DNA from 3 places in the Litoribrevibacter albus genome. Region 1 is predicted to be linked to each of the others. Evidence: predicted binding sites of a transcription regulator. Region 1 holds the regulator's gene; each other region holds the start of a gene.
The links. Region 1 encodes PhoB, which activates phosphate uptake and scavenging genes when phosphate is short. Its sites were predicted from a motif close to TGTCATANNNNTGTCANA; they were not measured.
Positions count from the first base shown of each region.

Region 2: the regulator PhoB is predicted to act here: its motif matches at 4,400-4,417, upstream of QQL66_RS16035 (alkaline phosphatase).
Region 3: the regulator PhoB is predicted to act here: its motif matches at 2,124-2,141, upstream of QQL66_RS04030 (choice-of-anchor I family protein).

Region 1 covers NZ_BSNM01000016.1:630,539-638,456, reverse strand. Annotated here, with positions in the region: gene QQL66_RS17485 (BCCT family transporter) at 1-723, shown strand, start outside; gene QQL66_RS17480 (HU family DNA-binding protein) at 772-1,044, opposite strand; gene QQL66_RS17475 (NAD(P)/FAD-dependent oxidoreductase) at 1,276-2,433, opposite strand; gene QQL66_RS17470 (rubredoxin) at 2,563-2,730, opposite strand; gene QQL66_RS17465 (chorismate--pyruvate lyase family protein) at 2,979-3,497, shown strand; gene ubiA (4-hydroxybenzoate octaprenyltransferase) at 3,541-4,422, shown strand; gene phoB (phosphate regulon transcriptional regulator PhoB) at 4,606-5,301, shown strand; gene phoR (phosphate regulon sensor histidine kinase PhoR) at 5,382-6,683, shown strand; gene QQL66_RS17445 (endonuclease/exonuclease/phosphatase family protein) at 6,851-7,774, opposite strand; gene QQL66_RS17440 (thiol:disulfide interchange protein DsbA/DsbL) at 7,838-7,918, opposite strand, start outside.
Region 2 covers NZ_BSNM01000016.1:277,634-285,551, reverse strand. Annotated here, with positions in the region: gene QQL66_RS16045 (hypothetical protein) at 1-186, shown strand, start outside; gene QQL66_RS16040 (NADPH-dependent 2,4-dienoyl-CoA reductase) at 283-2,325, opposite strand; gene QQL66_RS16035 (alkaline phosphatase) at 2,669-4,306, opposite strand; gene QQL66_RS16030 (DNA topoisomerase III) at 4,605-6,542, opposite strand; gene QQL66_RS16025 (substrate-binding periplasmic protein) at 6,676-7,455, shown strand; gene QQL66_RS16020 (hypothetical protein) at 7,658-7,918, shown strand, end outside.
Region 3 covers NZ_BSNM01000003.1:505,625-513,542, forward strand. Annotated here, with positions in the region: gene leuA (2-isopropylmalate synthase) at 1-336, opposite strand, end outside; gene QQL66_RS04020 (Lrp/AsnC family transcriptional regulator) at 726-1,199, shown strand; gene QQL66_RS04025 (TlyA family RNA methyltransferase) at 1,203-1,964, opposite strand; gene QQL66_RS04030 (choice-of-anchor I family protein) at 2,237-4,516, shown strand; gene QQL66_RS04035 (tetratricopeptide repeat protein) at 4,717-6,051, shown strand; gene QQL66_RS04040 (GFA family protein) at 6,145-6,522, shown strand; gene QQL66_RS04045 (substrate-binding periplasmic protein) at 6,728-7,516, shown strand; gene QQL66_RS04050 (hypothetical protein) at 7,632-7,918, shown strand, end outside.

The DNA.
Region 1 (7,918 bases):
ATGCTGCTAGCACTGACCTTATTACTGTTTGTACTGATCGTTGGCCCAACGCTGACTATTTTGAGCTATATGGGAACCACCAGCTTAGGCTACCTTGAAAATATTATACCTCTAAGTAATTGGATCGGTCGTGACGATGATAAATTCTTCCACGGCTGGACGGTCTTCTACTGGGCGTGGTGGATTTCCTGGTCACCGTTTGTGGGCTTATTCATTGCCCGTATCTCGAAAGGCCGTACCGTTCGTCAATTCATTTCCGCCGTATTATTGGTGCCTGTGGCAGTCACCATCGTGTGGATGTCCGTATTTGGTGGTTCTGCTCTTGAACAGACCATGAATAACGTTGGTCAATTAGCTGGCGGTATCAGCAGTGTCAGTCTGGCGATGTTCCAGATGTTGGAAAATCTACCGCTGGCCACCATTTCATCCTTCATTGCCATCGTACTGGTGCTGGTGTTCTTTATTACTTCATCAGACTCGGGCTCTTTGGTGATCGACAGCATTACAGCGGGCGGGAAGCTTGATCCGCCAGTTCCACAACGCGTGTTCTGGGCATCAATGGAAGGGGCAATCGCGATTGCACTGTTGTACGGAGGCGGTAAAGAAGCGCTGAGCGCCTTACAGGCCGGCGCCATTACCACTGGGCTACCTTTTACTGTCGTGCTACTACTGATGTGTTTGAGTTTATATAAAGGACTCAGTGCTGAATTAAAGCATTCATAAACAAAAAAGCCGGGCAAATGCCCGGCTTTTTCTGAATTCGACCGCGAATTAATTCACAGCTTCTTTCAATGCTTTACCTGCTTTGAACGCAACATAGTTGCTTGCTGGAATCTTAATTGCTTCACCTGTCTGTGGATTCTTACCGGTACGCTCGTTACGGCGACGTGTTTCAAACGTCCCGAAGCCAATCAACTGAACTGCATTACCATCGCTCACTGCGCGAGTAATCTCATCGGTCAAGGCAGTAAGTACTTCATTTGCTTTAGTTTTAGATAGTCCAGTAGATTCTGCAATCGCAGCTGCAAGTTCTGGCTTACGCATAATGTTCCCTTCTTTATTGTTATCAAAGTAGCACTTAATCAATCAATTAAGTATTTCTGATTACACATCATTCCAAATGGAATGTATAGAGCCTAGAACAAAAAGATTCAATTGCCAGAAAAAATTAGAAAAATGGCCTAGCCATGGGGCTGAGAGGGGAATATTGCAATAAAAAAAGGGAACATCTTACACAGATATTCCCTTTTTCGGCAGGACAATTCGCTCTGGTAATTATCCCAGCATAGGCGGCAATTCCTTGGACAAAGCCAACTTATCCACCACTTTTGCTCCGGTCAGCACAAAGCCTTTAAGCTTGCCGTCCGCATCAAGGAACTTACAGCTAAGATCCTGACCTTCACCTTCAACAACCCATTCACCGTCCTGATTCGTCGGTGTTGCAATCACAGTAGGGCACGCTGGAGTCTTCACAACTACCGGCATGGCACCATATTGAACTTCGGTAATGTCATCATTCAATGTCTTAGCCAATGCTCGTGCTGATGCCATCAAAGGCAACACATAAAGCAACACTAAACCATCAACTTCGGCACAATCACCTAGTGCATAAATGTCTTGTTCAGATGTCTGTAAGGTACGGTCAACAAGAATACCTTTGCGGTACGCCAATCCGGCTTTACCTGCCAATTCAACGCGCGGTGTAAGACCAATGGCAGACAACACCAGATCAGCCTCAATTTCTTCACCATTTGAAAGGCATACTTTTACGCCATCTTCATTCTTAATAACACGATTCGCCAGTGCTCCAAGATGAAAACGAACACCCGCTTCTTCAAGCCCTTGTCTCAACGCTTGAGCCGGTTGCTCTGGAAGCATGGAAGGCAATACCGTTTGGCTTGGTGCAATAACATCGACTTCATAGCCACCGTTACGCAGATCATTTGCAAACTCACAACCAATCAACCCGGCACCAACAATAACAACCTTCTTCTTACCTATTGCCGCTTGGCGGAAACGATCGTAGTCCACCAGATCATTAACGGAGAAGACCAGGTCGCAGCCATCGCCTTCCATAGGCGCTTTATGAGGTTTAGCACCAGTAGCAATAACCAACTTGCAATATTCAATGGTGTCTTCACCCAATGAAATGGTGTGCGCGTCAGGGTCAATGGAGGTTACTTCCGCTTGAGTACGAATAGACGCTTTTAATTGGGTAGCCATGTCGCCTGCTGTCGCCATCGCCAGCGCAGCAGCCGTTTTTTCTTTGGTAAAGCCCGCCGATAACATAGGCTTGGAATAGGAACGCCCATCGTCATTGGTAATAATCAGCAGCGGTGTTTCGGTATTTAATTTCCGAAACTCTTTAGCAACGCCGTATCCTGCTAGGCCAGAACCCAGGATTACGATCGGCAATTCTTTCTTGTCTGTCATGGAGTCACCCTTAGTTAGAAAAAAACAAAGCCTCAAATTAGGCTTCATTCCAAGGAGGATCTTTAAGTAAGACACTGGTTGCTTTTGGCAACATTCCTTTGTGTCTGAAATTGCACCAAGGGTAGCGGGTTAAGCAATTTCAATCATTTCGAAGTCTTCTTTACCAACTCCGCAATCTGGACATTCCCAGTCGTCCGGTACATCTTCCCAGCGAGTGCCTGGTGCAAGCCCTTCTTCAGGGCACCCAAGCTCTTCATCATATACCCAGCCACACACGACACATTGCCACTTTTTCATATAGCTTCCTCAAACTTCTAGTAATTATGTTGTTCTATGAGATACAGTGCCGCGCATTCTACCTTGATTTTAAACATCAAGAGTAGGGAACTGACTAAGCAGTGACCGCACTATATCACCAGGAATTGGTAAGCGCATTCTAATTCACTCACTTTTGTCCTACAATCCTACAAAGGATAATTTCTATAAAAGTCAGTATAATCCGTTCTTCTTTGTACTATATCTTCATGGATCGGCAATCGATATATATGCCAGGAACACCTCTCTACATACATCATTGGACATCAGCATATAGGAAATTCGCCTCCCGTTGGTCCAATTCACAACGCGACTGGTTGCTCAACAAAGACTCATTAACCAAGCGCCTGATTCGATGTAGCCAGCATTCCTTCTCAGTCAACGTGCGCTATGAAGGCGTTGCCAAGCTGTTTCCACATGAAAGAAAATCATTAGGCTGTGCTGCCCACTTTGCCTGGATTCGGGAAGTAGACCTGGTCGTAGACGGCACTGTATGGGTGTCTGCTCGTAGTGCTGTGCCGTTAAGTACATTAAATGGTCCTGATCTTCAGTTGCGCTACCTGGGAGATAAACCTTTGGGCCACTTGTTGTTCAGCAATCCCCGTTATCGACGCAGCCAGTTTGAAATCGGACGCTATCGCCAGGACCATCAGGAATACTGGGGACGGCGATCCATTTTTACCTGCAACGCTAGCCGAAAAACATTGCTGGTAACAGAGACCTTCATGCCCGTTGTCTTTTCAAAATAATCCACCTAGTATTCCCCTGAACGAAATGGAGTACAGATAGGACATGATGGAAAAAATAGCCCCTCATATTCGTCAACAATTACCAGACTACGCGCGTTTAATGCGACTGGATAAGCCCATTGGCATTCTATTATTGCTATGGCCAACCTTATGGGCACTCTGGGTGGCCGCTGAAGGCATTCCTCACATTTCAAACCTGCTGATTTTTACCCTGGGTGTTATTTGTATGCGCTCTGCCGGTTGTGTCATCAATGACTACGCAGACCGTGATTTTGATTTGCATGTGCGACGTACCAAGGATCGACCCCTGACTTCCGGCAGAGTTTCCGCCAAAGAAGCCTTATACCTGTTCGCCTTTTTAGTGGGTGTATCCTTTGTACTGGTGCTATTTACGAATGTAGAAACAATCTACATGTCGTTCGGGGCATTATTTTTAGCCTCTCTGTACCCGTTCATGAAACGTTACACCTATTTCCCACAAGCATTTCTCGGTGCCGCCTTTGGCTGGGCGGTTCCTATGGCATTCACCGCAGAAACCAACACAGTGTCGGAAGTTACCTGGCTGCTGTATGTGGCTACGCTATTATGGACGATTGCCTACGACACCCAATACGCCATGGTAGATCGCGATGACGATCTTAAAATCGGGATTAAATCTACCGCGATTTTATTCGGAGAAATGGACAACATTGCGATTGTCAGCCTTCAGGTTCAAGCACTCTGCACAATGCTCTTGGCAGCCAATCAGCTGTCTGCCGGTATCTGCTTTTATTTAGGACTCATCGCGGCCGCAGGACTCTTTGTCTACCAGTACACCCTAACCCAACACAGAGACCGGGATATGTGCTTTAAAGCCTTCCTGAACAATCACTGGGTTGGTGCCTGTATATTTGTCGGCATCTTGATGGATTACGCCCTGCGCTAATAAGCAATCCGTCCTCACAAACGTATCTTAAGCCCTACTTTTTCATGAAATGTACGAATTAGTAGGCGCTATTTTGTGCAAAGCACCCAAACAATGTCATACTTCTGTAACAAAACTGTCTTCTAATACGCTTGTCTTATAAATTTGTTCTTGAATAACCATAACCCTACACAGGCAAAAGTGATGGCGGGAAAAAAAGTTCTAATTGTTGATGACGAGGCACCGATCAGAGAAATGATCATGGTTGCTCTCGAAATGGCTGGTTATGACTGCTTGGAAGCAGAAAATACCCAGGTAGCGCATTCTCTTATTGTGGATCAACAACCAGATTTGATTCTTTTGGATTGGATGTTGCCAGGCGTTTCTGGAATTGAATTTGCGCGACGCCTGAAGAAAGACGAACTCACAACAGATGTGCCGATTATCATGTTGACGGCCAAAAGTGAGGAAGACAACAAAATCCAAGGTCTTGAAGCGGGTGCGGATGACTACATCACCAAACCCTTTTCACCTCGTGAATTGGTAGCACGCCTTAAAGCGGTGCTTCGCAGAACCACGCCACAAGGCATGGACGAAACAGTCAGCGTTAATGGTCTGGAACTGGACCCGGTGTCACACAGAGTGCTTGCACATGGTGATTCCATTGAGATGGGGCCAACCGAATTTCGTCTATTGCAATTCTTTATGACCCACCAGGAACGTGCCTATTCTCGCAGCCAACTGCTGGATCACGTCTGGGGAGGTAACGTGTATGTGGAAGAACGTACGGTAGATGTCCACATTCGTCGACTACGCAAAGCACTCACTGTCACAGGTCATGATGGACTGATTCAAACAGTTCGAGGAACAGGGTATCGCTTTTCGACAAAGGCAGCATAGTTTAAGCTGCTACTTACCTCCGGGGTAAACCACTGACATCGTTTGCCCTTATCTCTATATGTAGTCGTTGGGGACAATTGGTGTTAAGTAATTGGTATATTGAATTGCAGCGTGTCACGTTGTTAGTTCTTGCTACAACGTTCATTGGTTTTTTCTTTGACCATGCCCTGATTGGCCTTATTGTTGGCCTCACCGCGTATGTTCTTTGGAACGTGCGCCAAATGTCTCGCTTGGAGTCGTGGTTACAACACCAGGAACTCGACAAACTTCCCCTGAGTGAAGGCTTATGGGGTAAGTTATTTGACTCCATTTATCGCCAAGAAAAAGAACACCAATCCGGCAAGCGACGTCTGCAAACCATCATCGATCGTATTCAGCAGTCCACTGCGGCACTTCAGGACGCCGTGATCATGGCGGAATACGATGGCACCCTGGAATGGTGGAACCGCTCCACGGAATCATTACTCGGCTTTCGCTCTCCCGACGATGGCGGACAACAGATTACCAATCTGATTCGTGATCCGGACTTCGTTGAGTACTTTGAAAGTGAAGATTACGCCACCCCTTTAGTGATCAACAGCCCGATCAATCCGAACATGGTGTTGGAAATCTCGGTAACCCCCTTTGGTAATGATGATCGTTTGATCACCGCCAGGGACATTACCCATATTGAGCACTTAGAGCGCATGCGTAAGGACTTCATTGCCAATGTAAGTCATGAGCTGAAAACGCCACTAACCGTGCTGATCGGCTACTTAGAGACGCTCATCGACTACTCGGACGACAACGACCGCTGGTTACGTATTTTTCATCAAATGCAGACCCAAGCGACACGTATGCAGGATCTGGTACAGGACCTGTTGATTCTGACCCGACTAGAGACCACCGAGATTAACCTCGAAGAGCAACCGGTCAACCTCAACTATCTACTGGAAAACATTGCAGCAGAGGCGAGAACTTACAGCAATGGTGAACATCAGATCATTCTGAACTGTGAGAATGAGATTGAAATGAGTGGCAGCTATGATGAACTACGTAGCGCCTTCAGCAATCTGATCATCAATGCTGTCAAATACACTCAAAGTGGCGGTCGCATTGAAATCAAAGGCTATCTTGATCGGACCAGCATTCATATTGAAGTCATTGATAATGGTCCGGGTATCGATCAGAAACACATTCCACATTTGACCGAACGCTTTTATCGCGTGGATGAAAGCCGTAAATCAGATACCGGCGGTACCGGACTGGGGCTGGCAATCACCAAGCACATTATCATCCGTCACAACGGTCATTTAGGTATTGAAAGTCGCCTGGGGTATGGCAGTAAATTCAGCTGTGAATTCCCGATTGCACTACTGAGTCAGCATCAGCAACTGGCCTGATTACTTACTCAACCAGAAGGTACTAACAACCAGAAGGTACTAACAACCAGAAGGTACTAACAACAAGACTTAATCAACCACAAAAACTGACCAGCCAAGAGTCTCTAATCGGATACTTGCAGAGTTAAAGAGTCGACTGAGCTTTTCCTGATAGAAAAAATGGAGTCTCAGTTAACCATCGAGCCTCGATCAAGCAGTTTGACTCCCTGTGGCAAACTAACATCAATCGCCACCGGCAGGTGATCCGAGATAGGATGATCCAACACATCGATGGCGTGAGTTCTGAGACTAGGACTGATCAGAATGTGGTCCAACCCCTTTTGAGGCGCCCAGCTAGGGAAAGTACTGATACCGTCAGTCGCCAGCACCAGATTACTGTCTTTCAGTGGTGACTCTTCCACCAGACGCTCGGCGTGACAGTTAAGATCCCCCATCACCACCACATGTTCATGCTCCTGCACTCGTTCCTGAACATACGCTAACTGATTCATTTGCGCTCGTTGTGACAACGAGAGATGCATCATCACCACTAGCAACGGCTCTTTGGTATTGGTTTGATATTCAATGAACATCGCGCCCCGTCCCGGAATCAAAGAGGGTAAAACATGGTTATCTACAGACTGAGGAACGATCCGGCTCAGCACGCCATTTCCGTGTTGCGCTAACATACCGAAATTACGATTGAGCTGTTGATGCCAGAAGCTGAACTGACCGCGATCCGCGAGATACTTCACTTGATTGACAAAGCCGCTTCGCAAGCTGCCGCCATCGGCTTCCTGCAGGGCCACGATGTCGAAATGAGACAACACATCGGCGATGCGATCCATGTTATCAATTCGATTGGAATAGGGGAGAAGGTGCTGCCAGCTTCGGGTCAGATAATGAAGATAGCGACCAACAGAATTACCCACCTGAATATTGAATGAAATCAATCGTAAATGTTCGAGACCATCGTCCTCGATGACAGGTAAGTATTTTTGAACAGGATAGTCCACCTGAGCGCCAGCTACGTCTTTATAGACCGACAAAGAACGGATTTCATCAACGGCTTCTTTGAGCTGCCCAACCCGTTTTCTGACCTTCTCAAGCATGACTGTCCCTTTCCTTATAACCTCCTGCATAACCAATACAGGAGGCCATGATCTGATCACAAATTATTTAGCAGCACGCTCTTTTTCGATCAAGAACTCAACCACTTTCAACATACGCTCAAAACTACCGGCTGAACGCGTATC
Region 2 (7,918 bases), 350 kb from region 1:
TCCCGCCGCTTACGCATCGAAAAACGGATTGCTAAGGGAATGACGGAAGCTCAGGTAAGGGCGTCCTGGGGAAATCCAAGTCAGGTTGATCAGCTCTCCGATGAGCAAAGCCAATGGTTCTATCGACGTTTTGGTGAGAGTTATTTTCTGACGTTTCTGAATGGGTGTTTGCAGGGCTGGCGATAGTGCTTTTAAAAGTGCATAAAAAAGCCTGAGCGACTTCCTTGTGGGAAATTTCTCAGGCTATTTTTAATTTTCTACGTTTGGGTAAAAGGTAAAAAATTAAATTTCAGCAGCAAGGCGAGCGCCTTGATTGATTGCGCGTTTTGCATCCAGCTCTGCCGCCAGATCCGCACCACCAATTACGTGTACTTTCATACCTTGGTCTTCTGCGCCTTTCGCTAGCAGCTCATCCGCCAGAGAACGGTTTGAAGTTTGACCGGCACAGATGATCACATTATCTACATCCAGAATTTTCTTCTCGCCTTTAACGGTGATGTGAAGACCTTGATCGTCGATTTGGTCGTAGTTACAGCCAGGAATCATGGTCACGTCTTTCATCTTCAAGGTTGCGCGGTGAACCCAGCCAGAGGTTTTACCCAGGTTTTTACCAACTGAGGATTCTTTACGTTGCAGCAAGAATACTTCGCGTTCTGGCGCTTGTACTTCCGGTTGCGCCAATGCAGAGCGATTTTCAAGGTTGGTGTCGACACCCCATTCTTTGTACCACTGTTGTTTTTCTGCTTCGGCGTCTTCTGCGTGTTTGTGAACCAAGTATTCACCCACGTCGAAACCAATACCGCCAGCACCGATGATGGCGACTTTCTTGCCCACTGGTTTCTTGTCACGCAGTACGTCCAGATACGACATTACCTTGCTGTGCTCGATGCCAGGAATACCCGGGTTACGTGGCGTAATACCGGTTGCAACGATCACTTCGTCGAAGCCTTCTTTAAGAAGATCGTCAGCCGATACGCGAGTATTCAAACGGACATTCACGCCATGCTTTTCGATCATCTTGCCGAAGTAACGCATGGTTTCATTGAAGTCGTCTTTACCTGGAATCTGCTTGGCGATGTTGAACTGACCGCCAATCTTGTCATCCGCATCAAACAGAGTCACATCGTGACCACGCTCGGCTAATACGGTAGACGCTGACATACCTGCAGGGCCAGCACCAATCACTGCTACCTTCTTCTTGTCTTGGGTCGGAAGGTACAGAAGCTCTGTTTCGTGACATGCACGAGGGTTCACTAAACAAGACGCACGCTTCATCTGGAAGGTGTGATCCAAACAGGCTTGGTTACAGGCGATACATGTGTTGATCTCGTCGCCTTTGCCCGCTTCCGCTTTGGCAACGAAGAATGGATCGGCCAATAACGGACGCGCCATCGACACCATGTCGGCTTCACCAGATGCGATGATGTTTTCAGCAATCTCAGGGGTGTTAATACGGTTACTTGCACACACCGGGATGTTCACCGCTTTACGCAATTTAGCGGTAGCGAAGCTGAACGCCGCACGAGGAACCGAAGTTACGATGGTTGGAACACGCGCTTCGTGCCAGCCGATACCCGTGTTGATGATGTTCACACCGGCTTTTTCAATTTCTTTTGCCAGAACTTCAATTTCTTCCCAGCTTTGGCCGCCATCAACCAAATCCATCAACGACATACGGTAAACGATGATGAATTTCTCACCCACCGCTTTACGTACGGCTTTTACGGTTTCAATGGCAAAGCGCATACGCTTCTCTGCGCTGCCGCCCCATTCGTCCGTACGGTTGTTAACACGCTCAGCAAGGAACTGGTTAATCAAGTAACCTTCCGACGCCATGATCTCAATACCGTCGTAGTTTGCGTACTGTGCCATCTTGGCTGCATTCGCATAGTCATCGATGGTTTTAAGAATTTGCTTGTGGCTCAACTTGCTTGGTTTGAATGGCGTGATTGGCGACTTTTTAGACGACGCAGACACGTTATACGGGGTGTAACCATAACGACCCGCATGCAGTAATTGAAGGGCAATTTTACCACCTTCTTTGTGAACAGCGGATGTTACACGACGGTGTAATAATGCCGTCAGTTTGTTATCCATACGAGAGCCAAATGGCAAAAGCTCACCACGACGGTTTGGTGCATAACCACCAGTAATAGATAACGCTACGCCACCGCGTGCACGTTCAGCGAAGTAGGCGGCCAATTTTTCAATGTGGTAGAAACGATCTTCCAAACCAGTGTGCATTGAGCCCATGATGACGCGGTTCTTTAGCGTCGTGAAACCCAGGTCGAGTGGCTCAAGTAGATGTGGATATGGTTTTGTCATGTCATCAAGCTCGCTGTTGTATGGTTCTGTTTGAAGCGGTGCGACCCCTTCAAACCAATTGATCCAAAATAAATGTCTTAAATGTGTTCTAAATTCGATGGTCGATTTTATATCAGCGTAACTATACAGCGCCGCTGTTAGAAAGCGACATCATATGTTATTGACATTTTGTGTGCAGTTGGATCTAGGAAATACGTGTTGAGATTGGCCAAGTCTAAGACGTAAAAAAGCGCTCGATTGAGCGCCTTGGAAGAGATCCCTAATGATGAAAGACCAGCCATTCAAAGAATGGTAAGAAATGTGCAGTTATCTTAGGAAGCCTAAGAATGGCTGGCCTCCAACATTACTGAGCAATCACTTCTTTGGTCATACGACCAATGTCTGTGTGGTGCACCATTTTTCCGAATTGCTTGGAAACGCTTTCCGGGCCAAATGCAATGACTGGAACAGGTGTGCTGGTGTGCGTACCTGTGCCCCAAACCACGTTTTGATCTTCGGCAACAGCACGACCTAGCAAGTCATGACGGATTTCTTCGCCGTAAACGTAGAAGGCTTTGAAGTCCATGACTTTAGGGAAACGCTCCGCGCTTAGGTATTTGTGGTCGTCCACTTTATAGAAGTTAGGTTCTGAGGCAAGAATCTCTTCCGCTTGTTCAAGCGTGATGTCGAACTCGCTGTTGTCATTTACGATTTTCATCAGGTCTGCCGGAGTTTTCTCGGTTTTGGAGAACGCAGAGAAAATGTCCGGATAGCTCAACTTCTGCTCGTACAACTTGTCCAGAATATCGAAACTACCGAAGTTAAAGTTCGGCTTGTAAGTGCGTTCAGCAAAGCCAGAACCGTCCAGCTGTTCTGGTGCCGGAATGTCTGCACGCGAGTAAGAGAAACCAAAACCGCCGGTTTCGTGGTCAGCCGTTACAACCACCAAGGTGTCGTTACGGTCTTTTACCCACTCGTAAACGTAGTCGATGGTTTCGTCGAATTTCAACATTTCATGCAGCATGGTAGCGACGTCATTGTCGTGACCAGCCCAGTCGATACGGCCACCTTCGATCATCAGGAAGAAACCGTCAGGATCTTGAGAAAGAATGTCCAATGCTTTCGCGGTCATTTCTTTCAGGGTTGGCTGAGTACGATCGGCATTGTCTTTGGTCAACGTGTGCTGGATGCCGTCGGCCATACCAGAATAAGAGAACAGACCCAGCAGCTTGTCGCCTTTTGCTGATTCAAACTCTTTACGAGTCAAAGCAACGGTGTAGCCGGCTTGTTCTGCTTCAACCAGAAGGTTTTTCTCGTCTTTACGCTTAGATTTGATCTTTACGCTGCCATCGGTGCGCTCTTTAAGTTGGTTGTACAGCTCACCCTTGTCGTTGGTGCTCTTTGGAATCCAGTGACGTAGGCCACCTGACAGCATCACATCAACATTATTCGCTAACATTTCTTCAGCAATGCTGTTTTCCAATGAACGGTGGGCTTTGTGTGCAGCGAATGCCGCAGGTGTTGCGTGCGTTAGACGGGTGTCAGAAATTAAGCCCGTTGCTTTACCGGATTTTTTCGCCAGTTCCAGCACAGTTTCTGCAGGGTTACCTTTAGCGTCCAGACCAACGGCTTCAGACGGAGAAGGCACACCAGTCGCTAACTGAGAGGCCGAGCTGGCAGAGTCTACAACGATGTTATATGCCGGACTGTGTTGGGATAAACCAACAACACCCGCATCCATCATTTTGCTGATGCCTGTTGGTTGGCCTTCATAAATTGAGTGGGGTGCATGGGTGGCGTATTCCTGCAACAGACCGACCTGTTGAGGACCCATGCCGTCACCGATCATCATGATGACGTTCTTAATTTTTGCCGGTTCTGCCGACTCTGCATTATCCGTAGTTTGGCAACCGCTCAGTGCAGTTAACGTCAGTGCTGTGGTTGCTACAGCTGCACCTGAGATCAGTGATGCAATGGCTTTTTTATTGAATAGTATTTTCATCGTTCTTCCGATATGTAAAACGTGTGAGTTTTGAATCCTTTCGCTATTCCGCGTTAGATATATTGCAAATCAGTGACCAAAAAACACTATTTCGGTGACACTTTGATGACAGGAATCGTTTTTTATTGAATAAACGTTTAGTAAATGACTTCTCTAAAGGCGGATCGGATACGGGAAGAAGGTAGGGATGCCTACTGTATTTAGTTGTTCATTGTTTTTCAAAGGATTTTTATCTTTGATATGCTCTGGGATAAGTCACTTTTCTACCCATGTTCCAGGGTATATGCACAGAATCGGGCTAGCTCTGAGTGCGTGAAGTACGCTTCTTTGCTGTGGATGATCGGCGTTTTTTGGTGAATTTTCTTTGAGGAGACTCGATGGGCTGAAGCCTGCCTAGACTGGTGGTTTTTGCCTGATGAATTAACTCATGCAAATTGACTTCCAGTGGCTGCATAAAGGCTTGGTAATTGAGTGTGCGTTCGCTGATACGACTCAGTTGTGCTTCCCAATCGGCTGTCATGTCCGGCGTGGTAGCTTGTTCAGGCAGTGCTGCAATCAAGGATTTACCCGTTTGTGTGGCGCGAATTTGTTTGCCTTGGCGACTAAGAAATTTTCGCTTAAAGAGCAGTTCGATGATGGACGCTCGTGTCGCTTCGGTGCCCAAACCATCTGTTTCGCGCAGCACTTTTCTGATCTCTGGATCTTTCACATACCGGCTGATGCCTGTCATGGCACTGAGTAAGGTTGCATCGGTAAAAGGCTGGGGCGGTTGGGTGTGTTTCTCCTGAAGCTCCGCTTGGTGAGATTGCAGTGCTTGTCCTTTTACCAGCTCCGGGAGAGGGGCTTTTTTGTCAGACGGCTGATCGCTCGATGACCCTTGGAAAAGTGCCTTCCAACCGAGATCTATATCTTCTTTGCTTTGTGCGGTGAATTTTCCTTGTTGAATATCTATCTCAGCTTTACGTTCCTGATATCGATAAACGGGATAAAACAGCGCCAGATATTGGCGAGCAATCAAACGATAGACCTGCTGCTCAGCGGTGGATAATTTGTTAATCGGCAGTCGTTTTTCGGTGGGAATGATCGCATGGTGCGCTTCGACCTTTTTATCGTTCCAGGCTTTGGTTTTGATGCGACTGTCGGCATTCGAAATGGCGTCTTGCTGATCTTCGATATTGTTCTGTAAGGCACCTAAAATGTTTGGAGCCTGAGCGTGATGATCCTCTGGCAAATAACGGTTGTCGGAACGAGGGTAGGTGATCAGCTTGTGTGTTTCATAGAGTGACTGACAGGCATCCAATGTCTGTTGAGCCGATAAACTGTATCGTTTTGAGGCGTCAATTTGCAGCGCAGAGAGGTTATACGGCAATGGCTGCGCTTGTTGTTTGTCTTGGCTTTGGTAATTCGTCACTGTCGCCGGTTGATGGCTGATGCGTTGAATAACGTTTTCTGCTAGGGCTTTGGACAGTACCCGGCCGTCCTCATCCATATAGGGCTGGCAGGCCTCGCTGGGCTGCCATTTTGCAGTAAATGCCTGGTTTTGCGCTGTGGATAAGTGTGCGATCACTTCATAAAACGGTTTGGAAACAAAGTTTTCTATCTCCTGATCCCGTCGTACCACAAGCCCAAGAATGGGGGTTTGGACCCGCCCGACAGACAGTACTGAATTGTAGCCGGACTTTCGACCTTGCAAGGTATAAGCGCGGGTCATGTTGATACCGTAGAGCCAGTCTGCACGGGATCGTGCCAGTGCCGATACCGATAGCGGAACAAAGGACTTATTGGGTTTAAGCTGAGTTAACGCGCTTTTTACGGCCGACAAGTTGAGGTCATTGATCAGTAAACGCTGCGTGTTGGCCAGTTTGGTTTTAGGCACTTTCAGATAGCTCAGCACTTCATCAACCAGTAGTTGACCTTCTCGATCCGGGTCGCCTGCGTGGACAATTTGTGATGCATCCTTGACCAGCTTTCTTAGCACCGATAATTGTTTTCGTGTTTTAGGTTTGGGTTGCAACTGCCATTGTTCTGGCAAGATAGGTAGGTGCTCCATCCGCCATTGTTTGAACTTTGCATCGTAGGCGTCCGGCTCCGCTTGTTCCAATAAGTGGCCAATACACCACGACACCACATCACCATTGGCGGCGGTGATAAAGCCGTCTTGTTTTTTGAGTGGTTTCGGGAGTGCGTCGGCAATAGCGCGACCTAAACTAGGCTTTTCGGCTATGTAAAGGATCATAAGAAGACTTAACCTGTATAAATAAACAGTACAACTATATCGGCCAGCTCATACAGAGTCAAAATACTTAACTATACTCACATGGAATAGAGCGATTATCGCACAAGTTATTTTGATATAACGAGGTAGTACAATGAAACGAATGGTTGTGGCTGGTTTGTCTATGTTGTTGTCTGCTGGAGCTGTTATGGCGGAGCAGACCGTCACGTTCACCTACGAGAATGTTGACTCTTACCCGTGGAACATGAAAGACGGTTCCGGGGTTGATTTGATCTTACTTAAAATGACCGACGACGCACTGCCGGACGTCTCGTTTAAATACATACAGGCACCTTGGCAACGTTGTCTTCATAATATCGAAAACGGCATCACAGAAGGCTGTTTTACTGCGAGCTTTAAAGAAAAGCGTCTCCAGCACGGGTATTATCCTGGGACGCATACGGGGGGCGCAGTTGATCCGAATTTACGACTGCATTCTTCCAGCTACTCGCTCTACGTGAAGAAAGATTCAAACATTGATGTGACTGGTAAAATGACCATTTCCGGGTTGACCGGTAAGGTGGCTGCGCCTGCAGGCTATTCCATCGGGGATGACCTCGCCAAAGCCGGTTATCAGGTGGATGCCAAGTCCTCAAAAACATTAAATAACTTTCAGAAGCTGGTATCGGGTCGGGTTGATGCCGTAGCGGCATTGACACTTAATGGAGACAACATCCTGGCGAATGATGCAACGCTGAACAGTCAGCTGAAAGCGATCAAAACGCCGCTGGTGGATAAACCCTATTATCTGATGCTCTCCAAGCAATTCGTTAGCGCCAATAAAGAATTGGCGGAGAAAATCTGGATGAAAGCGGCTGAAATTCGAGACTCCAAGGCGTTTCAGGACAAAGCCGGTGAGTTCTTAGCAAAGTAGTTATTCTTTAATCCTAGTACGTTCGCTGGTCGATCAACCCAGCGAACGGATTCTTTCTTTACTCTGTCTGTTTTTCTGGTTTTATATTCCTTGTCCTTTGAAAGGTGATTTGTAATAGCGTTAACTGCATCTTCGGGCGCCAAGTCGTTTCGTTGTAGACTGATGGCTCCAATCTTCGAGAACCACGGAACAAGGTGATTGAATGCTCAAGCGTGAACGTTACGAATGTGCCAGCTGTGCTTATCTCTTTCCTACCAAAGACGCTATTGATGGCTATCCTCACGGTTACCCAACTGGTTTTCTCTGCCCTCGATGTAAGGTCAACTTAGTTGAAACCTCAGCATCCGATGAGCCTGATCAGCTTGATTTTGGATGGAGCTTCATGATTTTCAGCGGGCTTTTGATTGCTTTTGCAGATCATATTAATTGGGTCACTCACTTTGAAGGGCCGTTGCTGAACCAG
Region 3 (7,918 bases), on a different contig from region 1:
CACCTGAACGGTAACGTCTTCCGGGATTTGGTTTTCTTCAATCAACCAGCGGACAAAGTCATAGTCCGGCTGTGACGCGGCGGGGAAACCAATTTCGATTTCCTTAAAGCCGACTTCAACCAACAATTGATACAAGGCTTGTTTCTGACTCACTGTCATAGGCTCGAGCAGGGCCTGGTTACCATCGCGAAGATCAACAGAACACCAGTGTGGTGCTTGTGAAATTACCTGATCCGGCCAAGTACGATTCTTCAGTTGAATCGGTGCAAACGGACGGTACTTTTGATGGCTAAAGCCTGATGTATGCGTGGTACCTGATGTATGTGCGCCTGACATTGTCTATTCCAGTGTTTTATCAATTAGGTGGTTATCGAGTCTTTCTTTATATGATTTTTTGGGTTCTTGCCAGGTTAGGTAGAGCTTACAGTCTCTTTGGTTTGAGCTGTTTCTGGCCTTCTTTCTTTTTGAGAAAGGACCCTGAGCGCGTTTCCATTCGCTCGGTCAATCTTTTGAATTGACGTTTCAGTACCCTCGGTCCTGGCGACCTGTCTGCTGGATCACAGCGTTGACGAAGAGAAGTATACGGCTGAGCTAGGGGTGTTTGGTTGCAAATGTGCTATTAATTCAATAACAAATAGCAATTAATCACTAAAATTGTTATATAATATAGCTAATAATTGTTTTGTGGTTCTTTTCTCTGAGATTTATGGGATGTTTTTGTTGTGATTACGCTAGATCGTACTGATAAGCGCATATTGGAAGAGCTTCAGAAAGATGGCTCGTTAAGTAATTTAGAGCTGGCAGAAAAGGTGGGCTTATCGCCGTCACCTTGTTCTCGGCGAGTGAAGCACCTAGAAGACACGGGCGTGATTGTTGGTAAAGCAGTTTTACTGAATGCGGAGACGCTAGGGCTAAATCTGACCGCGATTATTCAGGTCAGTATGGACAGACATACGCCAGATCGATTTGAGAACTTCGATCGAACGTTAGAAATGTGTTCGGAGGTCGTTTCGTGTTCTCTGATTACCGGCCAGGCAGCAGATTACTTGGTAGAAGTGGTAGTAACGGATATGGCTCAATATCAGGAGTTTCTGCTGAATAAACTAACGACGATTCCTGGCGTTACCGGAGTGCATTCCAGCTTTGTATTAAGAAAGGTCATTAATCGAACCTCTATACCGCTCGATCACCTGAAGTAGTGGTTATTTTTTGGTTGCCCAAATCAAAAACTCGCGGTTTCCGTCGCCACCTTTGATGGGGCTTTCTATATAACTGTTTATGGTTAACCCAAGCGAATCACAGTATTGGTAAATGTTTTCTTCTACGTCTTTGTATAAAGCCGGGTCACGGACGATACCGCCTTTACCAATGCCTTCTTTTCCAACTTCAAATTGAGGTTTCACCAGAGAAACCATGTGGCCACCAGATTTCATTACCGGGGCTAGGGCAGGGAGGATCTTGGTTTGGGAAATGAAAGAAACGTCCATCACGACGATATCAAATCCTTCTCTGTTGGTGGTATGAGGCAGGACTAAGTCAGGATCTAATTCACGAGCATTAATGCCCTCATATAAGGTGACTCGGTCATCGTTGCGGAGTTGTTCTACCAGCTGATCGTGGCCGACTTCGACACCAACCACATGTTTGGCACCTGCTTGTAATAAGCAATCGGTGAATCCGCCGGTGGAGCAACCAACATCCAAACCAATCATGCCGGTGACATCGATGTGATTGTCTTTGAGTGCGCCTTCCAGTTTTAATCCACCACGCGAAACGTACTTGTCTTCCTCATGCGCTTCGATTTCCAAAGGCTCTGAGCCTTCCAGTTTAAAGCTGGGTTTGGTGATGACCTTCCATTGACTACCGATTTGTACTCTTACTCGGCCTGAACCGATGAGTTTCTGGGCGTGAGTACGAGAATTAGCAAGGGATTGATCAACAAGGACAACATCAAGACGTTTCATAAAAGTAGCTTTAAGTTTGCGTGCTGTAGAAATTAATAAGTGATAACCACTAAATAGCCACTAATCCATAGCTGCTAATAAACAGCAGCTAGGAAAATGGTCTGGCCATTCTAACAGAATTCCTAAAAACCTTGCCCTAGAAACTTGAAATGAGGCGGCTGTCATCTTTCTGTCTTTTCTCTGACTTATTTCTGACATCAAACAAGGGTAGAAATTAACCGCTTTTAGATTAGAACGAACCGGTTAAAAAGTATTGAATTCAGGAGATATGAATGAAGTTCACCTCAAAAGGTTTTGGCAAAGTTAGTCCTATGGTATTGGCGGTTGCTTTGGGTTCCGCCGTAATGGTTGGTTGCAGTGACAACGATGATGATTCTTCATCGTCACCAAGCGTTCAAACAGGTGCTTTTGTGGATTCGCCAGTTGAAGGAATCAATTATCGTACCGCAACACAATCCGGGGCGACTAATGCTGATGGTGAATTTAGTTACCTTCCTGGTGAGACGGTTACTTTCTCTATCGGTGATATTGAGCTTCCTACGGTAACCGCAAGTGCATTAATTACACCTCTTGATTTGACTGGTTCGGACAATCCATACGAAGAAGCTGCAAATAATATTGCCCGACTGCTTCAGACCTTGGATGCCGATGGCAACGCATCAAACGGAATTACCATCAGTCAATCAAGCCATACCGCTGCAGTAAATGCTCAAATCACAGACTGGTCAGACACCGATGCGTTTGAAACGACAGTAGGCACTGTCTTTGCCGATGAAACCTTGGTGAGTGCGAATCAAGCGGCTCAGCATTTGGAAGATTCATTGCACACTCAAAAAGGTCATGCCTCTTTGAGTTTGATAGGCCGTTTTGCAGAAACGCAAGAACTGGATGAAGGCATGGCTGAAATTGTTGCCTTCCATAAAAACAGTGACAGTATTTTAGTCATTAATGCCAACGACAAAACGGTTGATATTCTCAATGCAGAAGAATTGAGCAGCACAGAACTCGCAGCTCCTCTAACAGCGTCAAACCTGACTCGTCGTTCTAAATTAGAGGTCGGAACCGATGTGGATGCCGATGAAAATCTGAATGGTTTTGTGTCTGGCGGTATTAACAGCGTTGCCGTGGTTAATAACCTGATGGCTGTAGCCGTTGAGCACGATAACAAACAGGCAAACGGTGTGATTGCTTTTTACAGCCTGAATGAAGAAGGTGTTGCAACCTACCTAAAATCTGTTGCGGCGGGGGCATTGCCAGATAATGTTCAAATATCTTCGGATGGTGCTTATGCGATTTCAGCCAACGAAGGTGAGCCATCGGGTGATTATCAAACTGACCCTGAAGGCACGATAACGGTTGTTTCTATTACCAACGGCGTGCCAGCGGATAACGGTACACAGTTGGATTTCAAAGCCTTTAATGAAGGTGGTGCTCGTGCTGATGAAATTGAAGGTGTTCGGATTTCCGGTTTGAATGCATCGGTTGCTCAAGACATTGAGCCTGAGTACGTGGCTATTTCTGATGACAACACCAAAGCGTTTGTTTCTCTTCAGGAAAATAACGCCATTGCCGTGATTGATTTGGAAAGCAAAACCATTGAACGTCTGTTCGGGCTTGGTTACAAAGATCACAGCGTAGCCGGGAATGGCTTGGATGCTTCCAACAAAGATGACTGTTCAGCGGCAGATGTTGAAGCCCAAGAGTGTGACGAAGTAAATGACGGGATCAATATTAAAACCTATGCAAACCTTCGCGGCTTGTACATGCCGGATAGCGTTGCATCGGTTGAAATTAATGGCGTGAACTATGTTGTCACTGCAAACGAAGGTGACTCGCGTGAGTACTTCTTCGACGTAGAGAATGAAGCTGAATGTACTGAAGCCAATGGCCTTGATTACGATGAAGATGACGGCTGCTTGTCCTGGGTTGATGAAATTCGAGTGAAGGACTTGGATGATTTGAATTTATCTTTGAATGAAGAGGTATTTACGGATGAAAGCATTGCTGACAGTAAGAACTTGGGCCGTTTGAAGGTTATTTCAACGGAAGGTGATACTGACGGAAATGGTTCACTTGAAACGCTTTATTCCTTCGGCACGCGTTCTTTCTCTATCTTCAATGGTGATACCGGGGCATTGGTTTTCGACTCGGGTGATGACTTTGAACAGATCACTGCGCAAGCGTTAGGTACGGATGGTTTTAATTCTACCAACGACGAAAATGCTTTTGATGATCGCTCCGATGACAAAGGTCCTGAACCAGAAGCATTGGCCGTGGGTAAAGTGGGTGAGAAAACCTATGCGTTCATTGGTCTTGAGCGTACTGGCGGTATCATGATGTATGAGATTACTGATCCTGCTAATCCGGAGTTCGTTCAGTACACTGTAAATCGTGATTACTCGGTAGATGTTGACGCATCATTGGAAAACGCAGGCGATCTGGCTCCCGAAGGCTTCAAGTTTGTTTCTGCAGAAGACAGCCCTACAAACAACGCCTTGTTGATCGTGGGTAATGAAGTTTCTGGATCAACCTCTGTGTATGAAGTGAAATAACGTTTTTTCACTTTAATTCAAAAGCCCTGGCTCGAAAGAGTCGGGGCTTTTTTGTTCCTGGTAGTACGTTCGTGTAAGCCAATTATTTATTGAGACTAGTATCGACTCTTGGAGAGATGTTAGGGTTTATTTTATTGAATCACCTCTGCATAGATTCTATGCCCAATTATTGTGGCATGAAGCGTTATTTAAGGATAAATATGTTTCGAGTTCAGTGTTTACTACTTACGTTCTTCCTCAGTCTAAATTTAAATGCGTCTGATCTGTCAGCTTTCAAATCAGAGATGATGAAGCAGGTTGATATCTATAACGCCTATTCAACCCAACCAGAAATCGAGAAGTTATTTGTGGAAGGGAAGGCAAGTGTAGCGAATCAAAAGCTCAAAACACTTGTGCCAGACCACGAGAAAACAAAATACGATTATTTTGTCCTGGGTAACATGCTCTTTCAAAATGACTTTGAAGCTAGCTACAACTATATGCTTAAAGCAGAGCAGAGAGATCCAGATAATCCTCTAATTAGCTTTGAGAGAGCAATTCATGAGCATCGTCTTGGAAACTACGCTAAGGCACTCGATTACTACCTGAGATACCAAAAAAGTGGAGCTTCTAAAGTAAACGTTATCCCTGATGCATACTTAACACATGTTTATTTAATGCTGGGGCAAGCTGACAAGGCTTTGGAATCATGGAAGGGAGTAAATTTTCGTCGAACTCACACTGCAGTAGAGAAGGCGATGTATACAATTTTTTCCAAAGTGAACCAAGAGTCAGATAGGCAGGAGTTGATCTCAAAGATTAGACTAGGTGAACCATTGAGACTGTGTGACCTGCATTCGTTGGATTCTAACTGGGAAATAGATTGGTGGAATCATACACCAAAGAAAAGCTACTTGGAGTACGACCAGAAGTTAGCAGAAAGTATTCTTGATCCTGCGTCAGCTTTATTCAAATACGTACAACTATGTCAATCCGGTTCAAAAATATCTGATCAACAGTACGTGGATGAACTCAATAAATTAGGATTTTTTTCAGAATTGCCTGAATCTTCAGAATTGATATATGAATCTTTAAGACGTGCAATTTCCACCAAGCATACGACGCCAGATGCGTTTCTTAAAACGTTTGAAGATAAGCTAATCGCGTTTTCTGAAAAGTACCCGTTGGATCGAAAGTATTTTGATGTATTAGCTTTCTTGTACTCGTCTTCAGGTAACAAAGAAAAGTTGAAGGCTATTGATCGACACGGTTGGAAAGTATTAAAACTTGAAAAATATGCTCAAAGTTATCTTGCTAGTCTAGATCCGGGTTCAGACGAATATATGACTGCTCTAGATGAATCGTTAAGAGATTTCCCTTTTAGTATAGGATTGAATATTTATCGGTTATCAATTGAGAAGCAAAGAACCAGGGATGCCTTTATTCAGTTTGCAGCTGCACAGTTTGCAAATGTTAAGAACAATTGGGCCGGCCCTTATCGTTTAAACGACTACATGACAAATTTGAAATATGAGCTTGAGAAGTTGGATAAGTAGCTTTCATAATTTTTATACTAGCTCAGTAGCGAAGAGTTCTTTGAGTTCAGAATCTATAGCTCAACAAATCGTTAACTAAGGAAGCATGTATCAATGGAAATCAAGGGCGTTGTACAGGGGAGTTGCCATTGTGGCAGTGTTGTTTTTGACGTTGATTTGCCAAAGGGCTTTGAGGAATTAACTCGTTGTAATTGTTCTATGTGCGCACGTCGTGGTGCGGTCGTGACATCTGTTCCTCTTTCATCTTTTACCTTAGTGAAAGGGCAAGATCATTTAACTTTGTATCAATTCAATACCAAAACAGCTGAGCACTATTTCTGCGATACCTGTGGTATTTACACACACCACAAAAGGCGTTCAAACCCTAATCAGTATGCCGTGAATGTGGCGTGTTTGGACGGGGTTAATCCGTTTGAGTTGGGGCCTATTCCTACAACGGATGGCCAAAACCATTCTTGTGATCGTAAATAGTTTTTTATCTGGTTTATAGTTTCAATGGCCCGTGTATACGGGCTTTTTGTTTGAGACTCAGAGGTAAGCAGGTATCGTTTTTTGTACCGCTTCTGATAGGGAATTTACCTGTCTCGAATAGTTTGTCCTTTGTTGTACTTAGCAAGTTTTGGCCGTATGAACTAATATCAAATTTAAATATAACTGGTGATTCAATGGTATTTTGATGTCTCGACACGTCCTTTCTGTTATTACCTTGTTCTTCCTCGTCTTTTTTTCTTTCGCAAGTTCTGCGTCTCCTTCTACTGGTATCAAACGATCAACATTAAAAGTCGGGATCAGTGAAACAGATTACTACCCGTTTTATTTCGAAGAGGGCGGTAAAATAACCGGGGCTGCGGCCGAGATAGTTTCAGCCTTGGCTGAACAGTTAAGGTATGAGTTAACGTTCAAACGCTTTCCCTGGAAACGGGTACAGCATAACTTGGCCTCAGGAAAAATTGATATGGTCATGCTGTATTTTAAAACGCCAGAACGTGCCAAGGATGTGTTTTATGTTGAGGTGCCTCACATCCATGAATCCAGTTCATTAATTACCTTGAAGAGCCGAGACATTGCATTTAATGGCGATATTAATCAGCTGTCTTCCTATAAATTTGGCAATGTGAATGGCTATTGGCACGGTGAGGCCTATTCCAATCACCCAACGCTCGTGAAGCGGGCGTTTAGCTCGACAACCGAACTGCTGACTGTGTTAAAACGAGGTGGTATTGATATCGCCGTGGGCAATAAACCTGTACTGACACAGCTTGCTAACACTATGGGGCTCAGTGATCAATTCAAGTTTCTGGAGCCGAAAATAGATTATGCGCCTGATTACATTGCGTTTTCAAAAGCCTCTCCGAATGCTCCTAAGCTTGTTGAGGAGTTTTCAGACGCACTCAAAAAATTCCTAAAGTCGCCGGAATATAAACAAATACTTAAAAAATATGGGTTCGATCTTAAGGCGAAGTAAGGTAGACTTTCTTCTGAATTTTTCGGAACTCAATGATGGGTTTATTATCAAACGAATATTGTGTTTGCTTAAACCACGATGGTAAACCCTGAATTTTATAGCCTGAGAGTATTTGATGTCCCTACGCTTGAAGATATGCATTGTGCTTTTTAGCTTGCTGGCTTTCGTCAGCCAAAGCTATGCGAATGCGTTGATGGGCGTATCCATGGCAAATCATTCAGTAGCACACCAAGGCATGGGCTTATCCTCCGTGACATCCGACACCGATGTTTCCATGTCTGGCATGTCCGGTCATTGCCCGGATATGGGGATGGCTGAAATGTCACAAGCTAATTTGTCGGGTTCAGATGATTCCTCTGGTTCTCTGTCTGATAGTACATCCGACTCCAAAGACGATTGTTG